DNA from 3 places in the Streptomyces sp. NPDC006193 genome. Region 3 is predicted to be linked to each of the others. Evidence: riboswitches for the same ligand, from Rfam matches in the RefSeq annotation. Region 3 holds a riboswitch; each other region holds the start of a gene.
The links. A riboswitch is a leader RNA that binds a small molecule or an ion and turns the genes downstream of it on or off. The one in region 3 is predicted to bind thiamine pyrophosphate.
Positions count from the first base shown of each region.

Region 1: linked by a shared signal. The riboswitch ahead of ABZ261_RS18800 (thiamine ABC transporter substrate-binding protein) and the one ahead of thiO (glycine oxidase ThiO) in region 3 are both predicted to bind thiamine pyrophosphate.
Region 2: linked by a shared signal. The riboswitch ahead of thiC (phosphomethylpyrimidine synthase ThiC) and the one ahead of thiO (glycine oxidase ThiO) in region 3 are both predicted to bind thiamine pyrophosphate.

Region 1 covers NZ_JBEXTB010000019.1:66,589-70,614, reverse strand. The annotation lists gene ABZ261_RS18805 (iron ABC transporter permease) at 1-428, opposite strand, end outside; gene ABZ261_RS18800 (thiamine ABC transporter substrate-binding protein) at 476-1,546, opposite strand; TPP riboswitch at 1,627-1,734, opposite strand; gene rlmN (23S rRNA (adenine(2503)-C(2))-methyltransferase RlmN) at 1,775-2,881, opposite strand; gene ABZ261_RS18790 (cytochrome P450) at 2,931-4,026, opposite strand, start outside.
Region 2 covers NZ_JBEXTB010000002.1:239,011-243,036, reverse strand. The annotation lists gene thiC (phosphomethylpyrimidine synthase ThiC) at 1-1,708, opposite strand, end outside; TPP riboswitch at 1,701-1,878, opposite strand; gene ABZ261_RS03005 (YibE/F family protein) at 1,950-3,359, shown strand; gene ABZ261_RS03000 (SsgA family sporulation/cell division regulator) at 3,473-3,910, opposite strand; gene ABZ261_RS02995 (IclR family transcriptional regulator C-terminal domain-containing protein) at 4,011-4,026, opposite strand, start outside.
Region 3 covers NZ_JBEXTB010000028.1:40,985-45,010, reverse strand. The annotation lists gene thiE (thiamine phosphate synthase) at 1-403, opposite strand, end outside; gene ABZ261_RS23155 (Rv2175c family DNA-binding protein) at 490-855, opposite strand; gene ABZ261_RS23150 (FAD-dependent oxidoreductase) at 990-2,222, opposite strand; gene ABZ261_RS23145 (hypothetical protein) at 2,255-2,605, opposite strand; TPP riboswitch at 2,656-2,767, shown strand; gene thiO (glycine oxidase ThiO) at 2,765-3,934, shown strand; gene thiS (sulfur carrier protein ThiS) at 3,931-4,026, shown strand, end outside.

The DNA of each region.
Region 1 (4,026 bases), on a different contig from region 3:
GTGCGCACGACGACCGCGTAGTTGAAGAACACGTGGGCCAGCAGGATCGCCCACACCGTGGTGTCCAGCCGCACCCCCCACAGCCGGTCCAGCAGCCCGCCCCGCCCGACCAGCGCCAGGAAGGCGCTGCCGGCGACCACGGTCGGCAGCACGAACGGGACGGTGACCACGGCCCGCAGCAGCTCCTTGCCCGGGAAGTCCAGGCGGGCGAAGACATAGGCGGCGGGCAGGGCGAGCAGCAGGGTGAGCCCGGTGGAGGCGAGCGCCTGCCAGGTGGTGAACCACAGCACGTGCCGGATGTCCGGCTGGGTGACCACGTCCGCCAGCCGGCCGAACCGCCAGGCGCCGTCCGCCCTCAGCCCGCGCGCCAGGATCGCGGCGACGGGCCAGGCGAAGAACAGCGCGAAGAACGCGACGGGCACGGCCATCAGCCCGAGCCGCGCCGCGCTCCCGCGCGTGCCCCTGGTGCGGGCCGCTACTTCAGTACGAGCGACGTCCACGACTTGACCCACTGGTCGCGGTTGGCGGCGATCTTGTCAGGGGCCATGGTCTCGGGGTGCTCGGCGGCCGCTCCGTACTTCGTGAACTCGGTCGGCACGGCGGCGCCCTTCACGACCGGGTAGACGAACATGTTGAGCGGCATGTCCTCCTGGAACTCCTCGGTGAGCAGGAAGTCGAGGAACGCCTTGCCGCCCTCGGGGTTCTTCGCGTTGCTCAGCAGGCCCGCGTACTCGGTCTGCCGGAAGCAGGTGCCGTACGCGACCCCGGTCGGGGCGGTGGCGGGCCGCTTCTTCGCGTAGATCACCTCGGCGGGCGGGGAGGAGGCGTAGGACACCACGAGCGGCCGGTCGCCGCCGGCCTTCTTGCCCTCCGAGGAGCCGGAGAACTCCTGGTAGGCCTGCTCCCAGCCGTCGACGACCTTGACGCCGTTGGCCTTGAGCTTCTTCCAGTAGTCCTGCCAGCCCGTGTCGCCGAACTCCGCGGCGCTGCCGAGCAGGAAGCCGAGGCCGGGCGAGGAGGTGGCCGCGTTCTCGGTGACGAGGAGGTTCTTGTACGCGGGCTTGGCCAGGTCGGCGAAGGACTTCGGCGGGGCCAGCCGGTGCTCGCGGAAGTAGGCCTTGTCGTAGTTGACGCAGATGTCGCCGGTGTCGACGGGCGTGACGCGGTGCTTGGCCCCGTCGGCCCGGTACTGCGGCAGGACGCGGTCGGAGCCCTTCGCCTCGTACGGCTGGAAGAGGCCGTTGTCCAGGGCCCGGGACAGCAGGGTGTTGTCGACGCCGAAGAAGACGTCGCCCTGGGGGTTGTCCTTGGTGAGGACGGCCTTGTTGACGGCCTGCCCGGCGTCGCCGTCCTCCAGGACCCTGACCTTGTACCCGGACTTCTTCTCGAAGTCCTTGAGCACGTTCTTGGAGACGGCCCACGAGTCGTGGCTGACCAGGGTGACGGTCTTGGAGTTCGCGGACTGCGCGGTGTCCGCCGAGCCGCACGCCGTCAGCGTGACCAGCCCGAGCCCGACCGCCACCGCCATGAGGGTCTTGTTGTGCACTGGATGTCCTCCTGGGGTCGGCCAGGAAGAGACGCGGCCCTGCCCGGCTCCGCGCGGGAGGCCGGGCAGGGCGCAACAGCTTGAGGTGATGACCGAACTTCCTACCCAGAATGACCTGGGCGAGGTTCAGAGGGTCTGCGGCCCGGTTGCCGCACTCTCAGCGCTGTGGCGCTCCCCTGTCGGAATATGCATAGGTATGGCCGGTATGAAGTTGTGGACGGCCTCAGACTACCGCTCGGTGGCCGCGAGCTGACCGCAGGCCCCGTCGATCTCCTGCCCCCGGGTGTCCCGGACGGTCACCGGCACCCCGTGCGCGGCGACGGCCTCGACGAACGCCTTCTCGTCCTCCGGCCGGGAAGCGGTCCACCTGGACCCCGGCGTCGGGTTCAGGGGGATGAGGTTGACGTGCACGGGCCTGCCCTTGAGGAGCCGGCCGAGCCGGTCGCCCCGCCAGGCCTGGTCGTTGATGTCCCGGATCAGCGCGTACTCGATCGACAGCCGGCGGCCCGACTTCTCGGTGTACTCGAAGCCTGCGTCCAGCACCTCGCGGACCTTCCACCGCGTGTTCACGGGGACCAGGGTGTCGCGCAGCTCGTCGTCGGGGGCGTGCAGGGAGATGGCGAGCCGGCACTTGAAGCCCTCGTCGGCGAACCGGTGGATGGCCGGCACCAGCCCGACGGTCGACACGGTGATCCCGCGCTGCGAGAGCCCCAGCCCGTCCGGGACCGGGTCGGTCAGCGCCCGGATGGCCCCCACGACCCGCTTGTAGTTGGCGAGCGGCTCGCCCATGCCCATGAAGACGATGTTGGACAGCCGCGCCGGACCGCCCGGCACCTCGCCGTCCCGCAGCGCCCGCATGCCGTCCACGATCTGGTGGACGATCTCCGCCGTGGACAGGTTCCGGTCCAGTCCCGCCTGCCCGGTCGCGCAGAACGGGCAGTTCATCCCGCAGCCGGCCTGCGAGCTGATGCACATGGTGACCCGGTCCGGATACCGCATCAGCACCGACTCGACCAGCGTGCCGTCGAACAGCCGCCACAGCGTCTTGCGGGTGGTCCCCTGGTCGGTCGACAGATGCCGGACGACGGTCATCAGCTCCGGGAACAGCGCCTCGCGCAGCTTCTCCCGGGAGCCGGCCGGGATGTCCGTCCACTGCTCGGGGTCGTGCGCGTACCGCGCGAAGTAGTGCTGCGAGAGCTGCTTGGCACGGAACGGCTTCTCACCGATCCCGGCCACCGCCTCCTTGCGCTCGGCAGGCGTGAGATCGGCGAGATGCCGCGGCGGCTTCTTGGCTCCGCGCGGCGCGACAAAGGTGAGTTCTCCGGGCTTAGGCATGGCCCACCCAGTGTCGCAGATCGAATCGGGTGACCTGGCGGGCCTGCGGTCACCAGGTCACCGGGAGGGTTCTGGGGCCGCGGATCAGGCCGCGGCGTTGGAACTCGACCTCCTGCGGGGGCACGGCCAGGCGGATGCGGGGGAAGCGGGTGAGCACGGAGCCGATCACGACCTCGGCCTCCATGCGGGCCATGATGGCGGCCAGGCAGTGGTGCGGGCCGTGACCGAAGGCCAGGTGGGGGCCGTCGTCCCGGTCGAAGTCCAGGGCGTCGGGGTCGGGGAAGACCTCGGGGTCGCGGTTGGCGGCGACATACGCGTTGTAGACGACATCGCCCTTGCGGATCAGGTGCCCGCCGACCTCGACGTCCTCGGTGGCGATCCGCGGGATGCCGACGCCGTTGCGGTGGGGGACGTAGCGGAACAGTTCCTCCACGGCCCGCGGCAGCAGTTCCGGCTCGCGGCGCAGCCGGTCCATCTGCTCGGGGTGGGTGAGCAGCGCGTACATCATCGAGCCGCTGTTGTTGCGGACGGCGTGGCCGCCGCTGACCTGGACGGCGGTGGCGAGGGAGATGGCCTCGTCGTCGGTGATCTCACCCGCCGCGGCTGCCTGCGCCAGCACTCCGGCGAGGTCCTCGCGGGGTTCCTCACGGCGGCTTCGCAGCAGTTCGGCGATGCGGGCGCGGGTCTCCCGGGCGGCCCGCCCGGCGCGTTCCTCGGACTCCGCGCCCGCGGACAGCAGCGCCTCGCCCGTCTCCGCCCAGCGGTGCCAGTCCTTCTCCTCCACGCCGAGGAAGTCCCGGACCACCGCTACGGGGAAGGGCCCGTGCAGGTGTTCCATGAGGTCGGCCGGCGCACCGGCGCGTTCCATCCCGTCGAGCAGTTCGGCGGCCCTGCGCTCGGCGAGCGGGCGCAGCCGCTGCATGCTCCGGCCGGTGAACGCCCGGGCGACGACCCGGCGCAGCCGGCTGTGCCGCGGCGGGTCGATGTACTGCAGGCCCGCCGTCTGCGAGGCCACCGGCGCCGGGCGCATGGTGGTCACGTCGCGCCCGGCGACCCGCTCCCGGGAGAAGCGCGGGTCGGAGGTGACGAAGCGGACGTCCTCGTAGCGGGTGACCAGCCAGGCGTGCCCGTCCCCGTGCGGCAGC
Region 2 (4,026 bases), on a different contig from region 3:
TCTCGTCCCTGCTGCCGCCGTGTTCGCGCCTGATGTCCTGCGAGATCCTCATGCTGCAGAACTTCGGCCCGCACATGGAGCAGAAGTGCGCCGTCTTGGCGGGCTCGGCCGGCAGCGTCTCGTCATGGAACTCCCGTGCCGTGTCCGGATCAAGAGCCAGATTGAACTGGTCCTCCCAGCGGAACTCGAAGCGGGCGTCCGACAGCGCGTCGTCCCACTCCTGTGCGCCCGGGTGCCCCTTGGCGAGGTCGGCCGCGTGCGCCGCGATCTTGTAGGTGATGACGCCGGTCTTGACGTCATCCCGGTTGGGCAGGCCCAGGTGCTCCTTGGGCGTGACGTAGCAGAGCATCGCCGTGCCCCACCAGGCGATCATCGCGGCGCCGATGCCGGAGGTGATGTGGTCGTACGCCGGCGCGATGTCCGTGGTCAGCGGGCCGAGCGTATAGAACGGAGCTTCGTCGCAGATCTCCTGCTGAAGGTCGATGTTCTCCTTGATCTTGTGCATCGGGACGTGACCGGGGCCCTCGATCATCGTCTGCACGTCGAACCGCCTGGCGATGCGGTTGAGCTCCCCGAGCGTCCGCAACTCGGCGAACTGCGCCTCGTCGTTGGCGTCGGCGATCGAACCCGGCCTGAGACCGTCGCCCAGCGAGTACGTGACGTCGTAGGCGGCGAAGATCTCGCACAACTCCTCGAAGTGCTCGTACAGGAACGATTCCTTGTGGTGGGCCAGACACCAGGCGGCCATGATCGACCCGCCGCGCGAGACGATGCCGGTCTTGCGGTTGGCGGTGAGCGGGACGTACGGCAGCCGGACGCCCGCGTGGACGGTCATGTAGTCCACGCCCTGCTCGGCCTGTTCGATGACGGTGTCCTTGTAGATCTCCCAGGTCAGTTCCTCGGCCTTGCCGTCGACCTTCTCCAGGGCCTGGTAGAGCGGCACGGTGCCGATGGGAACGGGGGAGTTGCGCAGGACCCACTCGCGGGTGGTGTGGATGTTGCGGCCGGTGGAGAGGTCCATGACCGTGTCGGCGCCCCAGCGGGTCGCCCAGGTCATCTTCTCGACCTCCTCCTCGATGGAGGACGTCACCGCGGAGTTGCCGATGTTGGCGTTCACCTTCACCAGGAACCGCTTACCGATGATCATCGGCTCGATCTCCGGGTGATTGACGTTGGCCGGCAGCACGGCCCGGCCCGCCGCGATCTCCTCGCGGACCACCTCGGGAGAGACGTTCTCCCGGATGGCCACGAACTCCATCTCCGGTGTGATCTCGCCCCGGCGGGCGTACGCGAGCTGGGTGACCGCCTGGCCGTCCCGGCCTCGCCGCGGCTGGCGCGGGCGGCCGGGGAAGACCGCGTCGAGGTTGCGCAGCCCGCCACGCGGCGCGGTGTGCTTGATCCCGTCGTCCTCGGGGCGGACGGGACGGCCCGCGTACTCCTCGGTGTCGCCGCGAGCGATGATCCAGTTCTCCCGCAGGGGCGGCAGGCCCCTGCGGACGTCCGTGTCGGCGAGTGGATCGGTGTACGGGCCCGATGTGTCGTACAGCGTCACCGACTGCCCGTTGGTGAGGTGCACCTGACGGACCGGCACCCGCAGATCGGGGCGCGAGCCCTCGATGTACGCCTTGTGCCAGCCGATGGACTTCCCGGCCTCCGGGGACTTCTCGTCCTGAACGGAGGCAGGCGTGCGTGCGTCCTTGTTGGTCATGAGACCTACTCCCTACGCCGGCATTACCCGGTAACAGGTTCGGCGGTCGACGCAGCGGTTTCCGTCGGCCGACGTCTCTGGTGGAACCTTGCTGGTTCCACGTGAAACATCGCGTCTACGGAGGTCAGCGCCCTCTCAGCCCGGTGCTCCGAGCTCCCGCGTGTGCAAAGGTGCCTCCACGCTAGCGTCATGTGTGGCGCGGTGAACAGTGGGCCCCCACGCTTCTTGCGATGATCGGGCGGTGACCAGGATGGAGCAGTACCCCTATCAGCCGCCCGAGCCGCGCCGCCAGGACAGCCCGGAGGACGGCAGCGGACACGGCCACGGAGTCCGTGAAGGCGGCTCCCACGGTCACTCGCACAGCCACAGCCACGGTCCCGCCGCGCCCGTCTCCAAGCACCTGCGGACCGTCATCGCGGCGATTCTCGTGCCCTTCACCGCGGCGGTCCTGGTCGGCCTCGCGGTGCTCTGGCCCGGAGGAGCCCCGCCCCATACGCGCACCGGCGTCGGCTTCGACCGGCAGACCCAGCAGGCCACGGTCACCCGGGTCGTCGAGGTCGGCTGTGCGTCGGGGGACGCCTCCGGCGCCGCCCCGGCCGGCGACACCTCCGCAGCCGGAGGCGTCCCGGCGAAGCGCAAGGCCGGCACATCCTGCAAGAAGGCGACCGTCCGGATCGACACCGGCAAGGACAAGGGCCGTACGTTCACCGAGATCGTGCGGCCGGACCAGTCACGGCAACTGCACCAGGGCGAGGAGGTCGTGGTCGCCTACGAGCCGTCCGCGCCGAAGGATCTGCAGTACTCGGTGACCGATGTGAACCGGCAGTTCCCGATGGCCCTGCTCGCGGGCATCTTCGCCGTCGCCGTCGTCGTGGTGGGCCGGATGCGCGGTGTCATGGCGCTGGTCGCTCTGGCCGTCAGCTTCCTGGTGCTGACCCTGTTCATCCTGCCCGCCATCCTGCAGGGCTCCAATCCGCTGGTCGTGGCCGTGGTCGGATCGAGCGCCATCATGCTGATCGCCCTGTACATGTGCCATGGCCTGTCAGCCCGTACGTCGGTGGCGGTGCTCGGCACCCTGATCTCCCTCTCGCTGATCGGTGTGCTCGGCTCCCTGTTCATCGGCTGGGCCGCGCTGACCGGCAACACGGACGACAACACCGGTCTGATCCACGGGCTGTATCCGTCGATCGACATGAGCGGTCTGTTGCTGGCCGGCGTCATCATCGGTTCGCTCGGCGTGCTGGACGACGTGACGGTGACGCAGACCTCGGCGGTCTGGGAGCTGCACGAGGCCAACCCGTCGATGGGCTGGCGCGGTCTGTATCGGGCGGGCATCCGCATCGGCCGTGACCACATCGCCTCCGTGGTCAACACCCTGGTGCTGGCCTACGCCGGAGCCGCGCTGCCGCTGCTGCTGCTGTTCTCGATCGCGCAGAGCAGCGTGGGGGCGGTGGCCAACAGCGAACTGGTGGCCGAGGAGATCGTGCGCACCCTGGTGGGCTCGATCGGCTTGGTCGCCTCGGTGCCGGTCACCACCGCGCTCGCCGCGCTGGTCGTCTCCGCCGACCGGCCCGGCCCGGCTGGCCCGGCACCGGGCGCGGGGCAGCCCGCACCTGCGCGCGGCGGCCGGGGCCGGCGCCGGAAGCGGTGAATCCGGCGGCCGGTCGGCGGCGGCGCCCGACCGGCCCCCCCCTCCTCAGCAGAAGCGTTCCTGCACCACCCGGTGCGGCAGGGCAGCACCCCGGCGCCGTTGGCTCGTATCACTCAGCCGGCGCTCTGCTCCTCGGCCAGGATGCGGTCCAGCGCCTCATCGAGATGCGCGTCGAAGTCGGCCAGCGCACCCTCCTGGCCGAGCGGCACGAGCTTGTCCGTCCGGTCGAGGAAGGCCACCAGCGGCGGCGCCGACGAGCGGAACAGGGCCTGGTCGCCGCCCACCTGAAGCCGGATCAGCACCTCGCCCAGCGTCTCGGAGCCGGCGGGGGCGATGTGCACATCGCCCTCCCCGCACGGACGGCCGACTCCGTCGATCAGCAGCTCACGCCCGAACGCCCAGGTTACCGGGGCGTCCCCGGGCAGATGAAAGGTGAGCCGCACGGCGTAGGGATCACTGGCCTCGTAGCGCAACTCCACCGGAATGCGGAAGGAGAGCTCCTCCGACACGAGAAAGCTCATCATGACTTCTGCCTGTACGGACTCGCGCATCGCCTATCCCGTCATATGACATCGACTGGCCGGGATTCGTCCATCCGACCGTGGTCCAAATCTTGCTGAACGTACACGGCAGATCACAAGGAGTAAGTTTTCACATACTGATAGAG
Region 3 (4,026 bases):
TGCAGAAGTAGTCCACGCCCTCCTGGACGGCGGCGGCCTCGGCCTCCGCCTCCGCGTGCGTGGAGCGGCCGATCAGGACGTCCGGGCCGAGGACGGCGCGGGCGGCCGGGACCGGCAGGTCCCCCTGCCCGAGGTGCAGCACGTCGGAGCCGGCGGCGTGGGCGACGTCCGCCCGGTCGTTGACCGCGAGGAGCTTGCCGTGCCGGGCGCAGGCGTCGGCGAACACCCGCAGATGCTCCAGTTCCTCGGCGGCCTCCATGCCCTTGTCGCGCAGCTGCACGATGTCGACGCCGCCGGACAGCACCGCGTCCAGGAACTCGGGCAGGTCGCCCTGGCGCGTGCGGGCGTCCGTGCACAGGTACAGGCGGGCGTCGGCGAGGGCGGCGCGGGCGGTGTCGGACATGCGTGGATCCCCCCGAGGTCGGGTGCCTGGTGGTGCGGGTGGCGTACGGGCGCGGGCCCGCACGCCACCCCCTGATGCGGGTCGGCTCAGACGGCGAGCGCCTGGGCGCGGCGCTTCACCTCCGTGCCGCGATTCTCGCTCAGGGCCTGCGCGGGGGTGCCGGGCAGGGTCGGGTCGGGGGTGAAGAGCCACTCGATCATCTCTTCGACCGTGAAGCCGTCGTCCCGCAGCAGCGTCAGGGTCCCGGTCAGGCCCTTGACGACCTTGTCCCCGTCGATGAAGGCGGCGGGGACGTGCAGCGCCTTGTTCTCACCTCGGCGTACGGCGATGAGCTGGCCCTCCTTGACCAGCTGCCGGACACGCGTCACCTCGACGCCGAGCATCTCGGCGATGTCGGGCAGGGTGAGCCAGGCGGGGACGAGAGCATCGATCTTTGCGTCAATCTCGGTCACGGAAACCAGCCTAGGCGCTCCGCCGGTCCGGCCGCGACGGGAAGTGGCGGGAGTGTGTGGTGCGCGCCGCCGGGTCCGTCGTGGCTGCTCGGGGGCGCCCGCGCGTCCCGGGCGCGGATCGCAGGGGGCGCCGGTCAGCCGGCCGTGGCGTCCTTCAGCGGCCGGGCCGGGTCGGCCAGCGCCCGCGCGTCCATCCGCCGGCCGGCCTCGATCAGCTTCCGGCCCTGCGCCAGGTCCCGGGGCCGGCCGACGGCCAGCAGGGCCACGAGCCGGTCCTCGCGCAGCCAGCACACCGTCCAGGACGGGCCCGCCGGGTCGCCCCGCCACACCAGGCGGTCGGCCGCGCCGTGGTGGCCGGCGTACTGCACGAACCGGCCGAACTGCTCGGACCAGAAGTACGGCACCGGGTCGTAGACGGCGGGGGTCTCGCCGAGGATGTCCGCGGCGACCGTGCGCGGGCCCTGCAGGGCGTTGTCCCAGTGGTGGACGAGCAGCCGTTCGCCGTAGCGGGCCGACGGGAAGGAGGCGCAGTCGCCGACGGCGTACACGTCCGGCAGCGAGGCGCGCAGCCGGTCGTCGGCGAGGACCTCGCCGTGCGCGCCCAGTTCGATGCCGGAGCCGGCCAGCCAGGCGGTTGCGGGACGGGCGCCGATGCCCACCACGACGGCGCCCGCGGGCAGCCGGGTGCCGTCGGCGAGCAGCACCGCGCCGGGCTCGACGCGCTCCACGCGCGCGTGGGTGCGCAGTTCCGCGCCGGCGTCGGCGTACCAGGCGGCCATGGGCGCGGCGACCTCGGCGGGCAGGGCGCCGGCGAGCGGCCGGCCGGCGGCCTCCACGACGGTCACCGCGCAGCCGGCCTCGCGGGCGGCCGTGGCGAACTCGGCGCCGATCCAGCCGGCGCCGACGACCACGATGTCCTGCTGGCGGGCGAGCACGGGCCGCAGCCGTTCGGCGTCGTCCAGGGTGCGCAGCAGGTGCACCCCGGGCACGCCCTCGGTGCCGGGCAGCGTGACCGGTTCGGCGCCGGTGGCGAGGACCAGGACGTCGTAGGGCACCGGGCCGGTCCCGGTGTCCAGCTCGTGCTCGGCGGGGCGCACCCCGTGGACCTCGCAGCCGAGCCGCAGCTCCACGCCGAGGGCCTCGAAGTCCACGTCGAAGGCGGAGCCCTCGGCCTTGCCGAGCAGGACGGCCTTCGACAGGGGCGGCCGGTCGTACGGCTGGTGCGGTTCGGCGCCGATGACGGTGACCGCGTCCCGGAAGCCCTGTTCGCGCAGGGCGACCGCGGTCTGCACCCCGGCCATGCCCGCGCCGACGACGACCACGCGCCGTCCTCCTGACCTGCCCTGCTGCGCTGTCTGCTCGCTCACCCGATCACCTTAGACAATTGACGGTCCGTCAGTCAGGGGGCGTGCTCGGCGACCTCTTCGACCACGCTCGTGCCGGAGCCCGGCCGGGACTCCCACTCCCAGCTCTCCTCCAGCCGCACCCGTCCGTCCGGCAGCTCCACGACCGTGGACCGGCAGTGCCCCGAGGCGGTCGTGCCGTCGGTCCCGAGCTGCACGTACCGGAAGTCCAGCCGGTCGCCGGCGCGCGTGCCGACCAGATGGCCGCGTACCACGTCGCCGCCCGCGTACTCGGCCCAGATCCGGCCGTCCTCCTCGTGGTACGCGAAGCGGGTGCGGGCGCCCACCTGGCCCGGAGCCTGGTCCGCCACCGGGGCGAGGACGAGTCCGTCGAGCGACCGGGCCATGCGGGGCTCCCTTACGGGTGAGGGGCGGGGCGGGCTAGGGTGGCCACCGTACAAGCACTCGCGGGAGCCCGGACGCACCGGGCTGAGAGGGAGGCTGGCGGCCTCCGACCGTACGAACCTGATCCGGGTCATGCCGGCGAAGGGAGGGGCTGGACGCCCATGTCGTCACGTACGTCCGACGTCCTCGTCATCGGGGGCGGGATCATCGGCCTGGTCACGGCCTGGCGGGCCGCGCAGCGCGGGCTCGCCACCGCCGTGGTCGACCCCGAGCCGGGCGGCGGGGCCGCGCAGGTCGCGGCCGGGATGCTGGCCGCGGTCACCGAGCTGCACTACGGCGAGGAGACGCTGCTCGCGCTGAACCTGGAATCGGCGCGCCGCTACCCGGAGTTCACGGCCGAGCTGACCGAGCTGACCGGGCACGGCCTCGGCTACCGCCGCTGCGGCACGCTCGCCGTCGCGCTCGACGCCGACGACCGCGCCCACCTGCGCGACCTGCACGCCCTGCAGCAGCGCTGCGGGCTCGCCTCGCAGTGGCTGTCCGGGCGGGAGTGCCGGCGGCTGGAGCCGATGCTGGCGCCCGGGGTGCGCGGCGGGCTGCGCGTGGACGGGGACCACCAGGTCGACCCGCGGCGGCTGGCGGCGGCCCTGCTGGCCGCGTGCGAGCGGGCCGGTGTGGTGTTCCACCGGACCTGGGCCGAGCGGCTGGACGTCGTCCGGGACCGGGCCGCCGGGGTCACCACGACCGGCGGCGCCGCACTGCGCGCGGACCAGGTCGTGCTCGCGGCCGGCAGCCTGAGCGGCCGCCTCGCGGGCGTGCCGGACACACTGCTGCCGCCGGTGCGGCCGGTGAAGGGGCAGGTGCTGCGGCTGACCGTGCCGCGCCGGTACGCGCCCTTCCTGAGCCGCACCGTGCGGGCCGTGGTGCGCGGCGGCCACGTCTACCTGGTGCCCCGGGAGGACGGCGAGCTGGTCGTCGGGGCCACCAGCGAGGAGCTCGGCTGGGACACCACGGTCACGGCCGGGGGCGTGTACGAGCTGCTGCGCGACGCCCACGAACTGGTCCCCGGCATCACCGAGCTGCCGCTCACCGAGACCCGGGCCGGGCTGCGCCCCTGCTCTCCCGACAACGCGCCGCTGCTCGGCCCGTCCGGCCTGGACGGGCTGCTGCTGGCCACCGGGCACCACCGCAACGGGGTGCTGCTCACGCCGGTCACCGGCGACGCGCTGGCGCACGCCCTGGCCACCGGGGAACTGCCCGACGAGGCACGCCCGTTCACACCGCTGCGGTTCGGCGCGGCGCACGGACGACGACTGGAGCAGCCGGCATGAGCACTACCGTCACCGTCACCGTCTCCGTCAACGGCGAACCCCGCCGGGTCGCCGCGGGCACCGCGCTGGACGCTCTCGTGCGGACGCTCACC